DNA from 2 places in the Pseudomonas sp. PSKL.D1 genome. Region 1 is predicted to be linked to the other one. Evidence: riboswitches for the same ligand, from Rfam matches in the RefSeq annotation. Region 1 holds a riboswitch; the other holds the start of a gene.

Region 1 (7,369 bases):
CTGGATGAACTGGCCAGCCATTACCCTTATCTTGAAGTGCAACTGGCCAGTGGTGCCCAGGGTGATGTAGCGCGCAAGCTGGTGGAACGGCGTGCCGACCTTGGGCTGTTCTTCCAGCATGAGAGCATTCCGGCATCGCTGGAGCGGCGAGCCTTGGGGAGTGTGGAAATGGTCACCGTGTGTGCAGTGGACCATCCCCTTGCCCGGGAGCAACACGTCACCCGCCAACAGTTGGCGCGTCACAGGCAACTGCTTATCACCCCGCAGCAAAGTGGATACCCTGGCGGGGAAGCAATAAGCCCCCACATCTGGCGGGCCGACAGCTTCTACGCCATGGCCGAACTGTTGATGCGCGGCCTGGGTTGGGCCTGGCTCCCGCGTCATGTGGTGCAGTACCCCACGTACCAGGCGCAGATGGTCGAACTGGCCAGCGATTGGCGCCCGCCCGCCTTGGTCGTCGAATTGGCCTGGCGCCGCGATGAACCTTTGGGCCTGGCCGCGCAATGGTTGGCTGAGCGCTTTGCGGTGCACTTGCGCGCGATCGGTTAAACTCCGCCGCCATGAACAGAACTCTCTATACCGCGTTGTTCCACCTGGGCCTGCCGCTGGTTGCGCTGCGCCTGTTCCTGCGTGCACGCAAGGCGCCAGCCTATGGCCAGCGCATTGGCGAGCGCTTTGCCTGCAACCTGCCGGCCATGCGTCAGGGCGGGATCTGGGTGCATGCCGTTTCGGTGGGTGAAAGCATCGCCGCCGCGCCCATGGTGCGAGCGCTGCTTAAGGCTTACCCGGACCTGCCCATCACGCTCACCTGCATGACCCCGACCGGTTCCGAGCGAATTCGCGCCATGTTTGCCGACGAGCCGCGTATTCAGCACTGCTATTTGCCCTACGACCTGCCGTGGGCAGCAGGGCGTTTCCTCGACCATGTGCGCCCGCGCCTGGGCATCATCATGGAAACCGAGCTGTGGCCAAATCACATTCACCAGTGTGCCAAGCGCGGCATTCCCGTGGCGTTGGCCAATGCACGGCTGTCCGAGCGTTCGGCCCGTGGCTACACGCGCTTTGCCAACCTGACCCGGCCAATGCTGGCCGAGATGAGCCTGATTGCGGTGCAGACCGAAACCGAGGCGCAGCGTTTCCGTGACCTTGGTGCGCGGCCGGCGTGCGTGCAAGTTACCGGTTCGATCAAGTTCGACCTCAAGGTCGACGAGCAATTGCTGCCCCGTGCCCGCGCCCTGCGCCAGCAGTGGGGGGCTGAGCAGCGCCCGGTGTGGATTGCCGCCAGTACCCATGAGGGTGAGGATGCACTGATTCTGCAAGCCCATCGGCAATTGCTGCAGGTTCATGCTGATGCGTTGCTGATTCTGGTGCCGCGTCACCCGGAGCGGTTCGATGCGGTGAATGCTCTTTGTGCCGAGCAGTTCGCCACCGTACGCCGTTCCACAGGAGCGCCCGTCGACGGCGAAACCCGTGTGCTTCTCGGTGACACCATGGGGGAGTTGCTGTTCCTCTACGCCTTGGCAGACATCGCCTTCGTCGGCGGCAGCCTGGTCGCCACTGGTGGTCACAACCCGCTTGAGCCAGCGGCGTTGTCATTGCCGGTCATCATGGGGCCGCATGTGTTCAACTTCCTGGAGATTAGCGCGATGCTGCGTGAAGCCGGGGCGTTGCAGCAGGTCGATGATGCCGACGGGCTGGCCGCAGCAGTGCGGCAGCTGATCGAGTTGCCGCAGGATGCCCGACGCATGGGTGAGGCGGGCAGGGCGGTGATGAAAGCCAACCAAGGGGCGCTGCAGCGACTGCTGGATGGTCTGGACCAATTGCTCGGCTGACTAAAGTGTTGCACGGACTGTGTGGGAGCGGCCTCGTGTCGCGAAAGGGCTGCGAAGCAGCCCCAGATTTTCAGCTTCGCAGCTGAACTTGCCGGGGCCGCTTCGCAGCCCTTTCGCGACGCAAGGCCGCTCCCACACAGGCCAGCGATTGTCTCAAGGTCGGCGTTCGAAGTTCTTCGCTGCCGCCGCAGCCAGGTCCGGCGGCAGGAAGTCTTTGTCCGGGTTGTAATCGGCTTTCAAATACCGTTTCAAGTCCACCAGGTCCTGCGGGCTCAATGTCCCCGCCGCCTGCTTCAAACTCAAATTGTCCAGAATGTAGTCATACCGGCTGTTGTTGTAATCACGCACCGATGTGTAAAGCTGGCGCTGTGCATCCAACACATCGACGATGTTACGCGTACCGACTTGGTAGCCGATTTCGGTGGCCTCCAGTGCACTCTGGTTGGAAATGATCGACTGCTTGCGCGCCTGGACCTGTTCCACATCGGTATTTACGGCCCGGTGCAGGTTGCGCGTGTTTTCCACCACCTGGCGGCGCAGGCTTTCGCGTTGTTGCTCGCTCTGGCTCAGGCGCTGATAGGCCTCGCGCACTTGCGAGCTAGTCAGGCCGCCGCTGTAGATCGGAATATTCAACTGCAGGCCTACGCTGGTCTGTTCGACGTCGCCGCTATAACGCACACCTAGCTGCGAAGGGTTGGTGAAACCAAGGTTGTCGTTGTCACCCTTCTGGTACTTGGCCACCGCATCCAGGGTTGGCGCATGGCCGGCCTTGCGCTGACGCAGGGTCTCTTCGGCGGCAGAAACCGCGTAGTTGGTGGCCAGCAGGTTGAGGTTCTGCTTACCCGCGGTTTCGACCCAGGCCTTGGCGTCGTTGGGGGTCGGTACCTGAATCGGCAAGGTGTGGACCACGCCCTGGATCGAGCTGTACTCGCGGTTGGTCAAGGTAACCAATGCCTCGAAGGCGTCTTGCACCTGGCGCTCGGCAATGATCCGGTTGGCCCGGGCAGTGTCGTAGCTGGCCTGGGATTGAAGCACGTCGGTCTTGTCCGACAGGCCTACATCGAAGCGCTCATTGGACTGGTCCAGCTGGCGCTTGAAAGCCGCCTCTTCAGCCTTGGTCGCAGCCAGGTTGTCCTGGGCACGCAGCACGGCAAAGTAGTTTTGCGCGGTTTGCAGGATCAGGTTCTGTTCGGTAGCCGACAATTCCAGTGCCGCCTGTTCGTTGACAGCTTCGGCAGCCTGTAACTGGAACCAGCGGTCAGCGCGGAAGATTGGCTGGGCCAGGGTCGCGCTCCACGCGTTGCCGCTGCGGTTGGAGGTGATGGACGGCTCGTCCAGCTTGGTCCGGGTGTTCATCATTTCGGCGCCGGCCGAAAGGTTGGGCAGCAAGCCCGCGCGGGCCTGGGGCACCACTTCGCGGCGGGCGCCATAATCGGCGCGTGCGGCGGCAAGATCGGCGTTGTTGTCGACTGCTTCCTGATAAACGCTAACCAGGTCGGTTTTAACTGTTGTGGGCACATCCGCTGCCCAGACCACTCCGTTGGACGCACAAGACACGGCAATCGCCAGTGAGAGTTTGCGCAGCATAAGGGCAATCCTTGTACGAAATTTAATTACTGAACTGTTGAGTATCGAATGGCTGGTCAGTGTAGTGCCATGCGCCCCCGGCAACAATCGCCGGTTACGCCTTTCATCATTCCGTGATTTACAAGCTTGGCTTTGCCGACCACTCCAGCTTAGACTGCGCACGTTCTTGTCGGGGTGCCTTGATGCAAAGGCTGAGATCGCAAAGTTGCGGATCCCGTTGAACCTGATCAGGTTAGCGCCTGCGTAGGGAACAAGATTGCTCGCCTTCCCGGGGAGCCTCTTGTGCCAGGTCCGGGAATGTCTCAGCTGCAACGCAGCCCAAGGCACCTCCACGTATCCGGCACTGCACCCATCAATGGGTGCGTCCGCGCCTTTCAGGTTCACCCCGACATTCTGCCCGCAAGGAAGACGTCTGGAGAGCCTGTGATGAGCAAACAAGAAAAAACGATCAACCTCAGCGAGTCGGCCCAAGTCGACCAGCAGTCCGTGCAACCCTTCCCGCGTTCGCGCAAGGTGTACGTCGAAGGCTCGCGCCCGGACATCCGCGTACCCATGCGCGAAATCAGCCTGCACGACACCCCCACCGACTTTGGCGGCGAATCCAACGCCCCGGTGCTGGTGTATGACACTTCCGGCCCTTACACCGACCCCAACGTCATCATCGACGTGCGCAAGGGCCTGGCCGATGTGCGCTCTGCCTGGATTGACGCCCGTGGCGATACCGAACGCCTGGGCGGCCTGAGCTCCAACTTCGGCCAGCAGCGCCTGAACGATGCCGAACTCGCCAAACTGCGCTTCAACCACGTGCGTAACCCGCGCCGTGCCAAGGCCGGCGCCAACGTCTCGCAGATGCACTATGCCCGCCAAGGCATCATTACCGCCGAGATGGAATACGTCGCCATCCGCGAAAACATGAAGCTGCAGGAAGCCCGCGCCGCCGGCCTGCTGAACCAGCAGCACGCGGGGCACAGCTTTGGTGCCAGCATCCCGAAAGAGATCACCCCCGAGTTCGTGCGCGAGGAAATCGCCCGCGGGCGCGCCATCATCCCGGCCAACATCAACCATACCGAGCTGGAGCCGATGATCATCGGCCGCAACTTCCTGGTGAAGATCAACGGCAACATCGGCAACAGTGCGCTGGGTTCGTCCATCGAAGAAGAAGTGGCCAAGCTGACCTGGGGCATCCGCTGGGGTTCGGACACGGTCATGGACTTGTCCACCGGCAAGCACATCCATGAAACCCGCGAGTGGATCATCCGCAACTCGCCGGTACCGATTGGTACCGTGCCGATTTACCAGGCCCTGGAAAAGGTGAACGGCATCGCGGAGGACCTCACTTGGGAGCTGTTCCGCGACACGCTGATCGAACAGGCCGAACAAGGCGTGGACTACTTCACCATCCATGCGGGCGTGCTGCTGCGCTACGTGCCGCTGACCGCCAAGCGTGTGACCGGCATTGTCAGCCGCGGCGGTTCGATCATGGCCAAATGGTGCCTGGCGCACCACAAAGAGAACTTCCTGTACACGCACTTCGATGAGATCTGCGAAATCATGAAGGCCTATGACGTCAGCTTCTCGCTGGGCGACGGCCTGCGCCCGGGCTCGATTGCCGACGCCAACGACGCTGCTCAGTTTGGTGAGCTGGAAACCTTGGGTGAGCTGACCAAGATCGCCTGGAAACACGACGTGCAGTGCATGATCGAAGGCCCGGGCCACGTGCCGATGCAGCTGATCAAAGAGAACATGGACAAGCAGCTGGAGTGCTGCGACGAGGCGCCGTTCTATACCCTCGGCCCGCTGACCACCGACATCGCGCCTGGTTACGACCACATCACCTCCGGCATTGGTGCGGCAATGATCGGCTGGTTCGGGTGCGCCATGCTCTGCTACGTCACGCCCAAGGAACACCTGGGCCTGCCGAACAAGGATGACGTCAAGACCGGCATCATCACTTACAAGATCGCGGCCCATGCGGCGGACCTTGCCAAAGGCCACCCAGGCGCGCAAATCCGCGACAACGCCTTGTCCAAGGCGCGTTTCGAGTTCCGCTGGGAAGACCAGTTCAACCTGGGCCTGGACCCGGACACTGCACGCGCCTTCCACGATGAAACCCTGCCGAAGGAATCGGCCAAGGTGGCGCACTTCTGCTCGATGTGCGGGCCGAAGTTCTGCTCGATGAAAATTACCCAGGAAGTGCGTGAATACGCGGCCAATCTGCGCATCGACGCGGTGGATGTTTCTGTTGAAGAAGGCATGCGGGAGCAGGCCGAGCGGTTCCGCCAGGAAGGCAGCCAGCTGTACCACAAGGTGTAAAAAGCCCGGGGCGGCACCTGCAGGGGTATGCGATCTCCTGTGGGAGCGGCCTTGTGTCGCGATCGAGGACAACGTCCTCGCCAAGCCAACCACAATAACTTCTGCCGAGCGCCATCATGACATCCCCCAGCCACTTCTCCCCCGACCACGCGGTCCCCATCAGCCAGCGCCCCTTCAGCGGCCGTGACCTGTTCACCCTCTGGTTCTCCCTGGGCATAGGCCTGATGGTCCTGCAGGTAGGCGCCATGCTGGCCCCGGGCCTGGGCCTTGCCGGTGCCATGCTGGCTATCGCCCTCGGTACCGGTGTAGGCGTGCTGCTGCTGGGGGCTGCCGGCGTCATCGGCAGCGACACGGGCCTGTCGGCCATGGCCACCCTGCGCCTGAGCCTGGGCCGCCACGGCGCTCGGTTGCCGGCGGTACTCAACTTGCTGCAACTGGTGGGCTGGGGCGCGTTCGAGATCATCGTCATGCGTGATGCCGCAAGCTTGCTTGGCGCGCGCACCTTTGGCGAAGACAGCCTGTGGAACAGCCCGTTGCTCTGGACCCTGTGCTTCGGTGGCCTGGCGACTTTGCTGGCGGTCAGCGGGCCATTGGCGTTCGTGCGCAAGGTGCTGCGCAAATGGGGTATCTGGGTACTGCTGGGCGCGTGCCTTTGGTTGACCTGGAACCTGTTCGCCAAAGCCGACCTGGCCGACCTGTGGCAACGCGGCGGGGGCGGCTCGATGTCGCTGGCGGTGGGTTTTGACATCGCCATCGCGATGCCGCTGTCCTGGTTGCCGTTGATCGCCGACTACTCGCGCTTTGCACGGGGTGGCAAATCGGTATTCGGCGGCACTGCACTGGGCTACTTCATTGGCAATACCTGGCTGATGAGCCTGGGCGTGGCCTACACCCTGGCGTTCGCTTCCAGTGGTGAGGCCAATGCGTTGCTGTTGGCGCTTGCCGGTGCAGGCATCGGTATCCCGCTGCTGCTCATCTTGCTGGACGAATCGGAGAAGGCCTTTGCCGACATTCACTCGGCGGCCGTTTCCACCGGGCTGCTGGTGCCTGTGAAGGTCGAGCACCTGGCCTTGGCCATCGGCGTGCTTTGCACCCTGATTGCGTTGCTGGCGCCACTGGCGCAGTACGAAAACTTCCTGCTGCTGATCGGCTCGGTATTCGCGCCGCTGTTCGGGGTGGTGTTGATGGACCACTTCGTGATCCGTCGCCGCCGTGCGCCTTCGGTTGTGGGCGGTTTGCACTGGCAGGCACTGCTGGCCTGGGCGGTGGGCGTGGTGGCTTATCACGTGATCGCCGCCAAGGCCCCGGAGCTGGGGGCGACCCTGCCAGCACTGCTGCTGGCAGGTGGGCTGCATGCGGTGCTAAGCGTCAGCCGCGGCCGGGAAACAGCTCGGGCTTGAGTACGCCATTCAGGCGTGGGTAGGGGATTTTGAGTTCCACGTGGCCCATGGAATAGGGCGCAATGGCGTAAACCTCGTACTTCACCACCACCGCGCCGTACGTCAGGGCGATGTGCGGCGACTTTTTGAAGGGCCAGGTTTTGACGAACTCGGCGTCTTTGTCCATGCCCACGCTTATCAGCCAGGCGCGGTGGGATTCCTCCACCGTTTTCCAGAAGGTGTCTTCCTGGCCGGGCA
Region 2 (7,369 bases), 2.3 Mb from region 1:
GAGCAGGCGCAGCAGGTTTGTGGACGAGAGAGAGCGGCGGATCACTGCTGGTATTCCCTACCCTGGGTGATCCCCCGAAAATACGACAATAACGTGACAGCCTCGTGACGTTGATGGCTATGTGCCTTTAAGGTTTCCCCCGATCTGCCAACGGGGCCTGCAACCGCGTGGTTTCTTCTTCCAGGTAGCTGAGCAGGGCATGCACCTCGGCTTCGCCCAGGCGCATGTTGGGCATGGCCAGGCGGTTGTACTGCTCGAACAGCAAGGTGGCCAGCGGGTCTTTTTCGGCCAGCATCTGGTCCGGCTCCTTCAGCCAGCGCACCAGCCAGCGCGCATCACGCTGGCGGGTAACGCCGAGCAGGTCGGGGCCGATGCCGGGCTGGCCGGGTTCGACATTGCCCACGGTATGGCACGACGAGCAGCGGGTACGGAAGATCTGCTCACCGCTGCTGGGCGGGCGAATGTCTGGTGCACTGGCGTAGTCGTTGCTGGTGGCGGTGGCCTGCTTCCAGTTGTGCAGGCTGTTGCCCAGGCGATCGGCCAGGATGTAGGGGCTTTCAAACGGCGAGGCCTTCATCCAGCGGCCGGTGGCCTGGTTGCCGATGATCAGGCTCAGGTTGTGGTCCTTGGAGCGGCCGTTTTCCAGGCCTTCTATATACAAGCCCAGGCGGCGGCGCAGTTGTTCGATGTCGGCGGGCTCGCCGGTGAGCAAAGTCCAGCCGGGGCCGATGCCGAATTTTTCGGCATAGCGTTTGAGGGTGGCGGGCGTGTCGTTGTAGGGGTCGATGCTGATTGAATAGAGGAACACGTCTTTACCCACCCGGTCACCGAGGATTTTCTGCACCTGGCGCAGGCGGGCGGTTTCCACCGGGCAGGAGTCGGAGCAGCCGGTGAAGATGAAGTTGATGGCAACCACCTTGTCCTTGATCAGGTCGTCGAAGAAGTGCACCTGCTGGCCGTCCTGCGTGAGCAGAGGGGTGTTGGGAAAGTAGTCGGCGCCCCACGGGGTGGAGGCCTCGGCCTTAGCCGGCGCGTGGATGGGCCAATAGGGGGTGCTGGCGGCGAACACGGCCAGTGCCAGCAGGATGCGCCATGAGCCGGTCATGAATGAACCCTCCTTTGAGTCGGGTTAAAGCGTTCGCTCGTAGGCCTTTGTGGAAGCGGGTTCACCCGCGAACGGTGCCAGGCACCGCGTCGCTTGCTTCGCGGCTGAAGCCGCTCCTACAGGGCCCAGCGGTTTCAGCGGATGCTGACGGGCGCAGTCACGCTCTGCCCCAGCGTCGACTTCACGGTCACCGTCGCCGGTGTGGCCGGCCCATTGCCGGTGGTGGTCACCGACAACCGCCAGCGCGCCCCGGTGGTTGCCGCGGTCAACGTTGCCGTGCCCAGGTTCAGCGGGCCACCGGTGGTTGCCGCTGTGACCGTGATGCTGTTGCCGGTCGCGACCGAGGTGGTGCCCGAGATGTCCCAGGTGTAGCGGTTGTTGCTGCGCAACTGCACCGTGGCGCTGCTGACCTGGATCTCGTCCATCGCCACGGCCGGGCTGACCGCGATGCTGACCGTGGCCGGTGCCACCGATTCGGCGCCCTTGGCGTCACGCGCCGAGTAGTTGAAGCTGGCGGTGAAGGCGGTGGGGACCGTGGCCGGTGGGGTATAGGTCACCGAAGTGCCGTCGGTGCTGACCGTGCCTTTGCCGGAGTCCGGCTGGGTAAGGCCGCTCACCGTCAGGGGCAGGTTGCGGTCCGGGTCGGTGTCGTTGGCCAGCACGTTCAGCACGATGGGTTTGCCGGCGGTGGTGGCGCCGCTGTCATTCACCGCCACCGGGGGCTTGTTACTGTCGTCCTCGCCGCCGTCATCGCTGACGGTGCGGAAGGTTGGCAGGCCCACCGAGGCCACGTATTGCACACCGTCCCAGCCAGGCAGCGGGGTTGGCATCACCTGGAATTGCCCCGGGTGCTCGATGTCCCAGCGCAGCAGCATCGAGGTGTCTTCGTGCTGGGTGTTGTGGCAGTGCTCCATGTAGGTGCCGGCGAACTCACGGAAGCGAATGGCCATTTCCACTTCTTCGGATGAGTCGGCGTCCGGGCCGATGCGGTACACGTCCTTGCGTGCCCATTTTTCCCATTCCGGTGGCGCCTTGCCGTCGCGGCTGAGCACCACGCCTTCTTCGAAGTGCACGTGCACGGGGTGGCTCCAGCCGTTGCCGCCGTTCTTGATCTTCCACACTTCCAGCGTGCCATCGCCGCTGAAGCCACCTTGCGTCGCTTCGTTGGCCAGTTGCGCGGCTGCCGTGATGCGCCGCGGGTCCATGCTGTAGCCGAAGCCGCCGTCGGTCTTGATGGTCCAGGGCGCGGTGTCGGTGCCGTCGGAGCGGCCGAAGATGAACTCGCGGTGGCGGGCGGCCTTGATGCGGTCCTTGTCGGCCTGGGCCGTGCGGTCGATCGTCAGCGGGATCATGCGCAGGCCTTCGGCTTTGCCGGGTTTGGCAGGTTCATAGGCGGTCGGGTCCATGCTCTGGTCCTGGCCGCTGTAGGGCTGCACCAGCAGTTGCATGAACTTGCCGACCACCGGGTCGCCGTTGTCCCACTCCGGGCCTTTGCTGGTTTGCTTGATCACCGCCTTGTACTTCTCGGACAGCACGTCAGCCAGCGAGATGGCCTGTTTCGGGCCTTTGCCGGTGTCGTGCTCCATCAGGTTGACGAAGTACAGCTTGTCGCCCGCCTTGATGCCGTTTTTGCCGAAATTGATGATGATGTCGTAACGCTCGGCGATGCCTTGCAGTGGCAGGATGCCGTTGTTGTCCTGCAGGTTGCCGTCACCGTTGAGGTCCAGCGTGCCGTCGAACGGCACGGCGTGTTCCATGATGTTGCCGTCGTTGGCGATCATGTGGAACGGCACCCGGGCGTAAGACAGGTTGGAGCCGGACGGGCCTTTGAACTCACCGCTGTTACCCGCGATTTCCCGCACCACGGCAAACTTGAAGTAGCGCGACACCGAGCCGTTGAGGATACGGAAGCGGTAGCTGCGTGCCCGTACCTTGAGCTTGGGCTGGTATTGCCAGTTGACCAGGATCTGGTCGCCCAGGAAACCGTCGGTGTTGAACGGGTTGAACCACAGCTGGCCGTTCTGATCCCAGGCCTTGTCGGCGATCACCAGGTTGACGTCGTAGTCGCGGTTGCCCCACGGCATGCCCGCGCCGCTGGGGAAGCGCAGGTTGACGCCGTCCTGCAGGGCTTCGTTGCCGCGGTCCAGCGCGCTGTAGTAGTTCATCATCACGGCGTTGCCTTTGTAGACGTTCTGCGCCGTGAAATCCATCATGTGGTCGTGGAACCAGTGGGTGCTCATGGTTTCGCGCCAGTCACCGCGGATCTTGATGCTGCCGTTCTGGCAGGTTTTGAGGCCGGGGGAGGCATCGTTGACGAACAGGGTTTCGCCGGGCGAGCAGGGGAATGCGGCGCGGGGGTCTTCGGCACGGGTGTTGATGGTGTCGTAGCCGGCCAGCTGGATGGGCCAGCGGTAGTCGTAATACTGGCCAGGGAAGAAATAGGCGTTGGCAAAGCCATCGCTTTCGGCCGGGGAGTGGCCGTTGTGCTCGTGGGTGGAAATGGTGTGCAAGCCAAAGCCCGCGTTGGCGGCCGGGTCGATAGGCAGGGCGTTGTAGTGGCGCATCAGCACCGGCTGGCCATAGCGCACCATCAGCAGCTTGACCGGGAAGGTGCCATCGAAGGTCCACAATGACTTGTGGTTTTGCAGGGGCATGTTCGGGTGAAAGCGGGTGTCGATGCCTTTGGTGGTGCCGAGGGTGGTGGGGATGTCCGAGGTTTGGTAATACAGCCCGCCCGGGGCGAACTCGCCCACGGCATAGTTGTGCAACTGCTTGCGGTCACGCAGCCCCTGGTTGATGCGCGCCCCGGCCTGCGCGGTCTTGAACGCCGCCTGGGGGTAGAACTCGTTCCAGCGCTGGTGCGACCAGCCTTTTCCTGGTGGCCGGCCTTCTGCTGGCGAGCCTACCCCGTTGCGGTTCAGGAACATCTCGATCTGTGCCTTCCATGGGTTGCGGTCGAGCACGTTGGAATACTGGGTAGGGAACGGGTACAGGCCCGGTTGCTTGAGGAAGGCTTCCAGGGCATTGCCGTTGGGGCTGCTGCGGGCGACCACATCCGGGTCTTGCGCGGGCGCGGCACCCAGCGTTGGCACGGGGAAGGTCAGCGCGGGCGGCGGCAGGCTGGGGTCGAGTTTTTCCGGGCCGAATTCTTCGAACAGCAGCAGCTGCTGGGTGAAAGGCTGCGCGCCGAACAGCGGGCTTGGCTTACCGTTGGTAGGGTAATTGCGTGAGGTTTGCAGGGCAGGCGGCAGTACGTTGTCGACCCGGTTGGTCGAGCGGTCGCCGTACACCCCATCCTTCAGCTCCAGCGAGCCTTCATTGGCCTCGGGTAGATTGAACAGGTTGAGCAGTGCCGGGTTGGGGTCGGCCGGCTGATCGTCGAAGTGCGATGGGTCTGTCGGCGGAGGCTGGCTGACGTCGTCCAGCGACGACGCCATCAACGGCCCTTGCCCCAGGCCGAGTATCAGCGCGGCAACGGCGGTAAGTTGGAAGGCGTGGCGGTTGGGGTGGGTCACGGCAGGGGTTTTCATTGCCTTGTGCCTCGCTCGCAGCTAAATGGCTGGGGGCCATCAATGGCGTTTTGCCTCGTTTGTAAGGGCTGGAGCAACGGATGTGCCAACTTCAAGGCCAGTAATACTTTGTTAAACAAACCCTTGCGCGGCCTGATGTGCACTAAACACTGGGGTGTCAATAAATGGGTGATGGCACCCACAAGCGGGGTAAAACCGTGGCCCAGTTCTGGTGGGTGGGTGACAAAACCTTAACAACTGCGGTATACCTGCAGGCCTCCAAGGGGAGCCCGGCAACGGGCTGAGAAACCGCTGGCGCGGTGACCCTTCGAACCTGATCCGGATCATGCCGGCGAAGGGATGGGATGAAAAAACCTGCCTTTTTGCCGGCCCCCACTGCGAGGCCGCAACCATGACCGAACGCTTCACCGAAACCCTTCGCCGCCAAAGCCTGGCCACCTGGGACGCCGCCGTTGGCCACCGTTTTGTCCGCGAGCTGTGCGATGGCAGCGTGGCCGACCCGGTCATGATTCGCTACCTGGTGCAGGATCACCGCTTTCTCGACAGCTTCCTGACCCTGCTCGGCGCAGCCATCGCCACCGCCGACACCTTCGAAGCCCGCCTGCGTTTCGGCCGCTTTGCCGGGATGATTTCCAGCGACGAGAACACCTACTTCCTGCGCGCCTTCGAGGCGCTGGATGTCAGCCCCGTGCAGCGCACCGAACCCGCAGACACTGTGCCTACCGCGGGCTTCAAGGCGATCATGCGCGAAGCTGCCGCCACGCGCTCCTACGCCGCTGCGCTGGCCGTACTCAACGTCGCCGAAGGCCTGTACCTGGACTGGGCAACCCGAGCACCCAAACCACTGCCAGCCAGCTTCGTTCACGCCGAATGGATTACCTTGCATGACAACCCTGCCTTTAGCGAATTCGTCGGGTTCCTGCAAAGCGAGCTGGACCGCGTGGGGCCGCAAGAGGCCGCGCTGAGCAGCGACTTCTTTGCCCGCACTGTGGCGCTGGAGCTGGCCTTCTTCGACGCTGTGTACGACGAGGCGGCGTAAGCATGGATATCTTCCAGCGTTTGAAAACCGCCGCCGCGCCGCAGTGGGCCAGCTACGTCGACCATGAATTCGTGCGGCAGATGGGCGAGGGTACCTTGCCCGAAGCTGCCTTTCGTGTGTACCTGGTGCAGGATTACCTGTTCCTGATCCAGTTCGCCCGTGCCTACGCGCTGGCGGCCTACAAGAGCCGCCTGCCGTCGGACATCCGCGCGGCCCAGGCGGGGCTGGCGGCGATTCTGGACGAAACCGAACTGCACCTGCGCCTGTGCGCCCGCTGGGGGCTGAGCAAGGCGGATATCGAGGCGGCACCCGAGCACCAGGCTACGGTGGCCTACACCCGTTATGTACTCGACTGCGGCGCGGCAGGTGACCTGCTGGAGCTGCATGCAGCGCTGGCCCCCTGTGTGATTGGCTATGCCGAGATCGGCAGCCGGCTGGCGGGGCAGATTGGCGATTTGAGCGGGCACCCGTATCGGGAATGGATTGGCGAGTATGCCGGGGCGGCGTATCAGGGCGTGGCGGCGGCGGCGCGTGAGCACCTGGATGTGCTGGCGGCGCGTAGCATGACCGAGCAGCGCTTTGTGGAGCTGGCGGGGATTTTTGGGCAGGCGTCGAAGCTGGAGGCGGACTTCTGGCAGATGGGGTTGGCGCAAGGTTTGTAAGAAACGGGCGCCGCTTACGCGCCGCATCGCGGATAAATCCGCTCCTACAGGGAGTCGCATTCCTTTGTAGGAGCGGATTTATCCGCGATGCGGCGCGTAAGCGGCGCTCGATCCAGGCATCTCATCGCTATCAGGTTCTAATTGCTCACCACCAACTCCGGCCCCAGGTAATCATTGACCAGCCGGATATCATCATCCCCCAAACTCCCCACCGACGAGGCCAGCCGTAGCCGCGACATCAAATACCGCAGCTTGGCCTCGAACAAATCATGCCGCGCCACGAACAACAGTTCTTCGGCATTGAGCACATCGGAATTGGTGCTGGTGCCGCCTTCCTTGAACCCCTTGCGAGCCGACAGCAACGAGCGCTCGTTGGACGCCACTGCCTTTTCCAGCGCCCGCACACGCAAGGCGCCGCTCTGCACGCCGCGAAACTCGCGGGTTGTGCCCGTAATGACCTCCTGGCGGGTGGCATCGAGCTCGTCCAGGGCTTTGGAACTGTTGGCACTGGCCTGCCGGGTCAGGGCGCTGACACTGCCGCCGCTGTACAGCGGAATGTTGATCTCCAGCCCGATCGAGCTGTAATGGTTGCGCTGGTTCAACTCGGAAATCGACTGGCTTTCGCCTGCGGTATACCCCGCCACAAAATCCAGGGTCGGAAAGTGCCCGGCCCGGGCGCGTTTCACTTCTTCTTCTGCAAGCTCATAACTGTGCCGCCGGGCATGAATCAGCGGGCTGTCGGCCTGGGCTTTCACCAGCCAGTCCTGCAGGTTGCCGGGCAGCAGCGGCGGGGTGGCGAAACCGGGTTGCAGCGTGGTCAGTGACTGCGGCGTTTCACCGATGTATTCCTCCAGCTTGCGCCGGGCATTGACCAGGTTGTCCTGCGCTTCGATCAGTTCGGCCTCGGCCAGGTCACGGCGAGCGGCGGACTCGTCGATGTCGGTGATGGTGCCGTCGCCCAACTCCATGCGCCGTTTGGCCGAGGCCAGTTGTTCTTCGAAGGCGCTGAGCTTGGCTTTGGCCAGGGCAATGG

The links. A riboswitch is a leader RNA that binds a small molecule or an ion and turns the genes downstream of it on or off. The one in region 1 is predicted to bind thiamine pyrophosphate.
Region 2: linked by a shared signal. The riboswitch ahead of PVV54_RS13155 (TenA family protein) and the one ahead of thiC (phosphomethylpyrimidine synthase ThiC) in region 1 are both predicted to bind thiamine pyrophosphate.

What each region holds. Positions count from the first base shown of each region.
Region 1 covers NZ_CP118607.1:599,886-607,254, forward strand. Annotated here, with positions in the region: gene PVV54_RS02495 (LysR family transcriptional regulator) at 1-549, shown strand, start outside; gene waaA (lipid IV(A) 3-deoxy-D-manno-octulosonic acid transferase) at 561-1,832, shown strand; gene PVV54_RS02505 (TolC family outer membrane protein) at 1,986-3,419, opposite strand; TPP riboswitch at 3,580-3,686, shown strand; gene thiC (phosphomethylpyrimidine synthase ThiC) at 3,846-5,732, shown strand; gene cytX (putative hydroxymethylpyrimidine transporter CytX) at 5,849-7,132, shown strand; gene PVV54_RS02520 (RsiV family protein) at 7,101-7,369, opposite strand, start outside.
Region 2 covers NZ_CP118607.1:2,944,700-2,952,068, reverse strand. Annotated here, with positions in the region: gene PVV54_RS13170 (bifunctional diguanylate cyclase/phosphodiesterase) at 1-45, opposite strand, end outside; gene PVV54_RS13165 (SCO family protein) at 128-1,105, opposite strand; gene PVV54_RS13160 (Ig-like domain-containing protein) at 1,240-4,635, opposite strand; TPP riboswitch at 4,887-4,992, shown strand; gene PVV54_RS13155 (TenA family protein) at 5,027-5,674, shown strand; gene tenA (thiaminase II) at 5,677-6,336, shown strand; gene PVV54_RS13145 (TolC family outer membrane protein) at 6,474-7,369, opposite strand, start outside.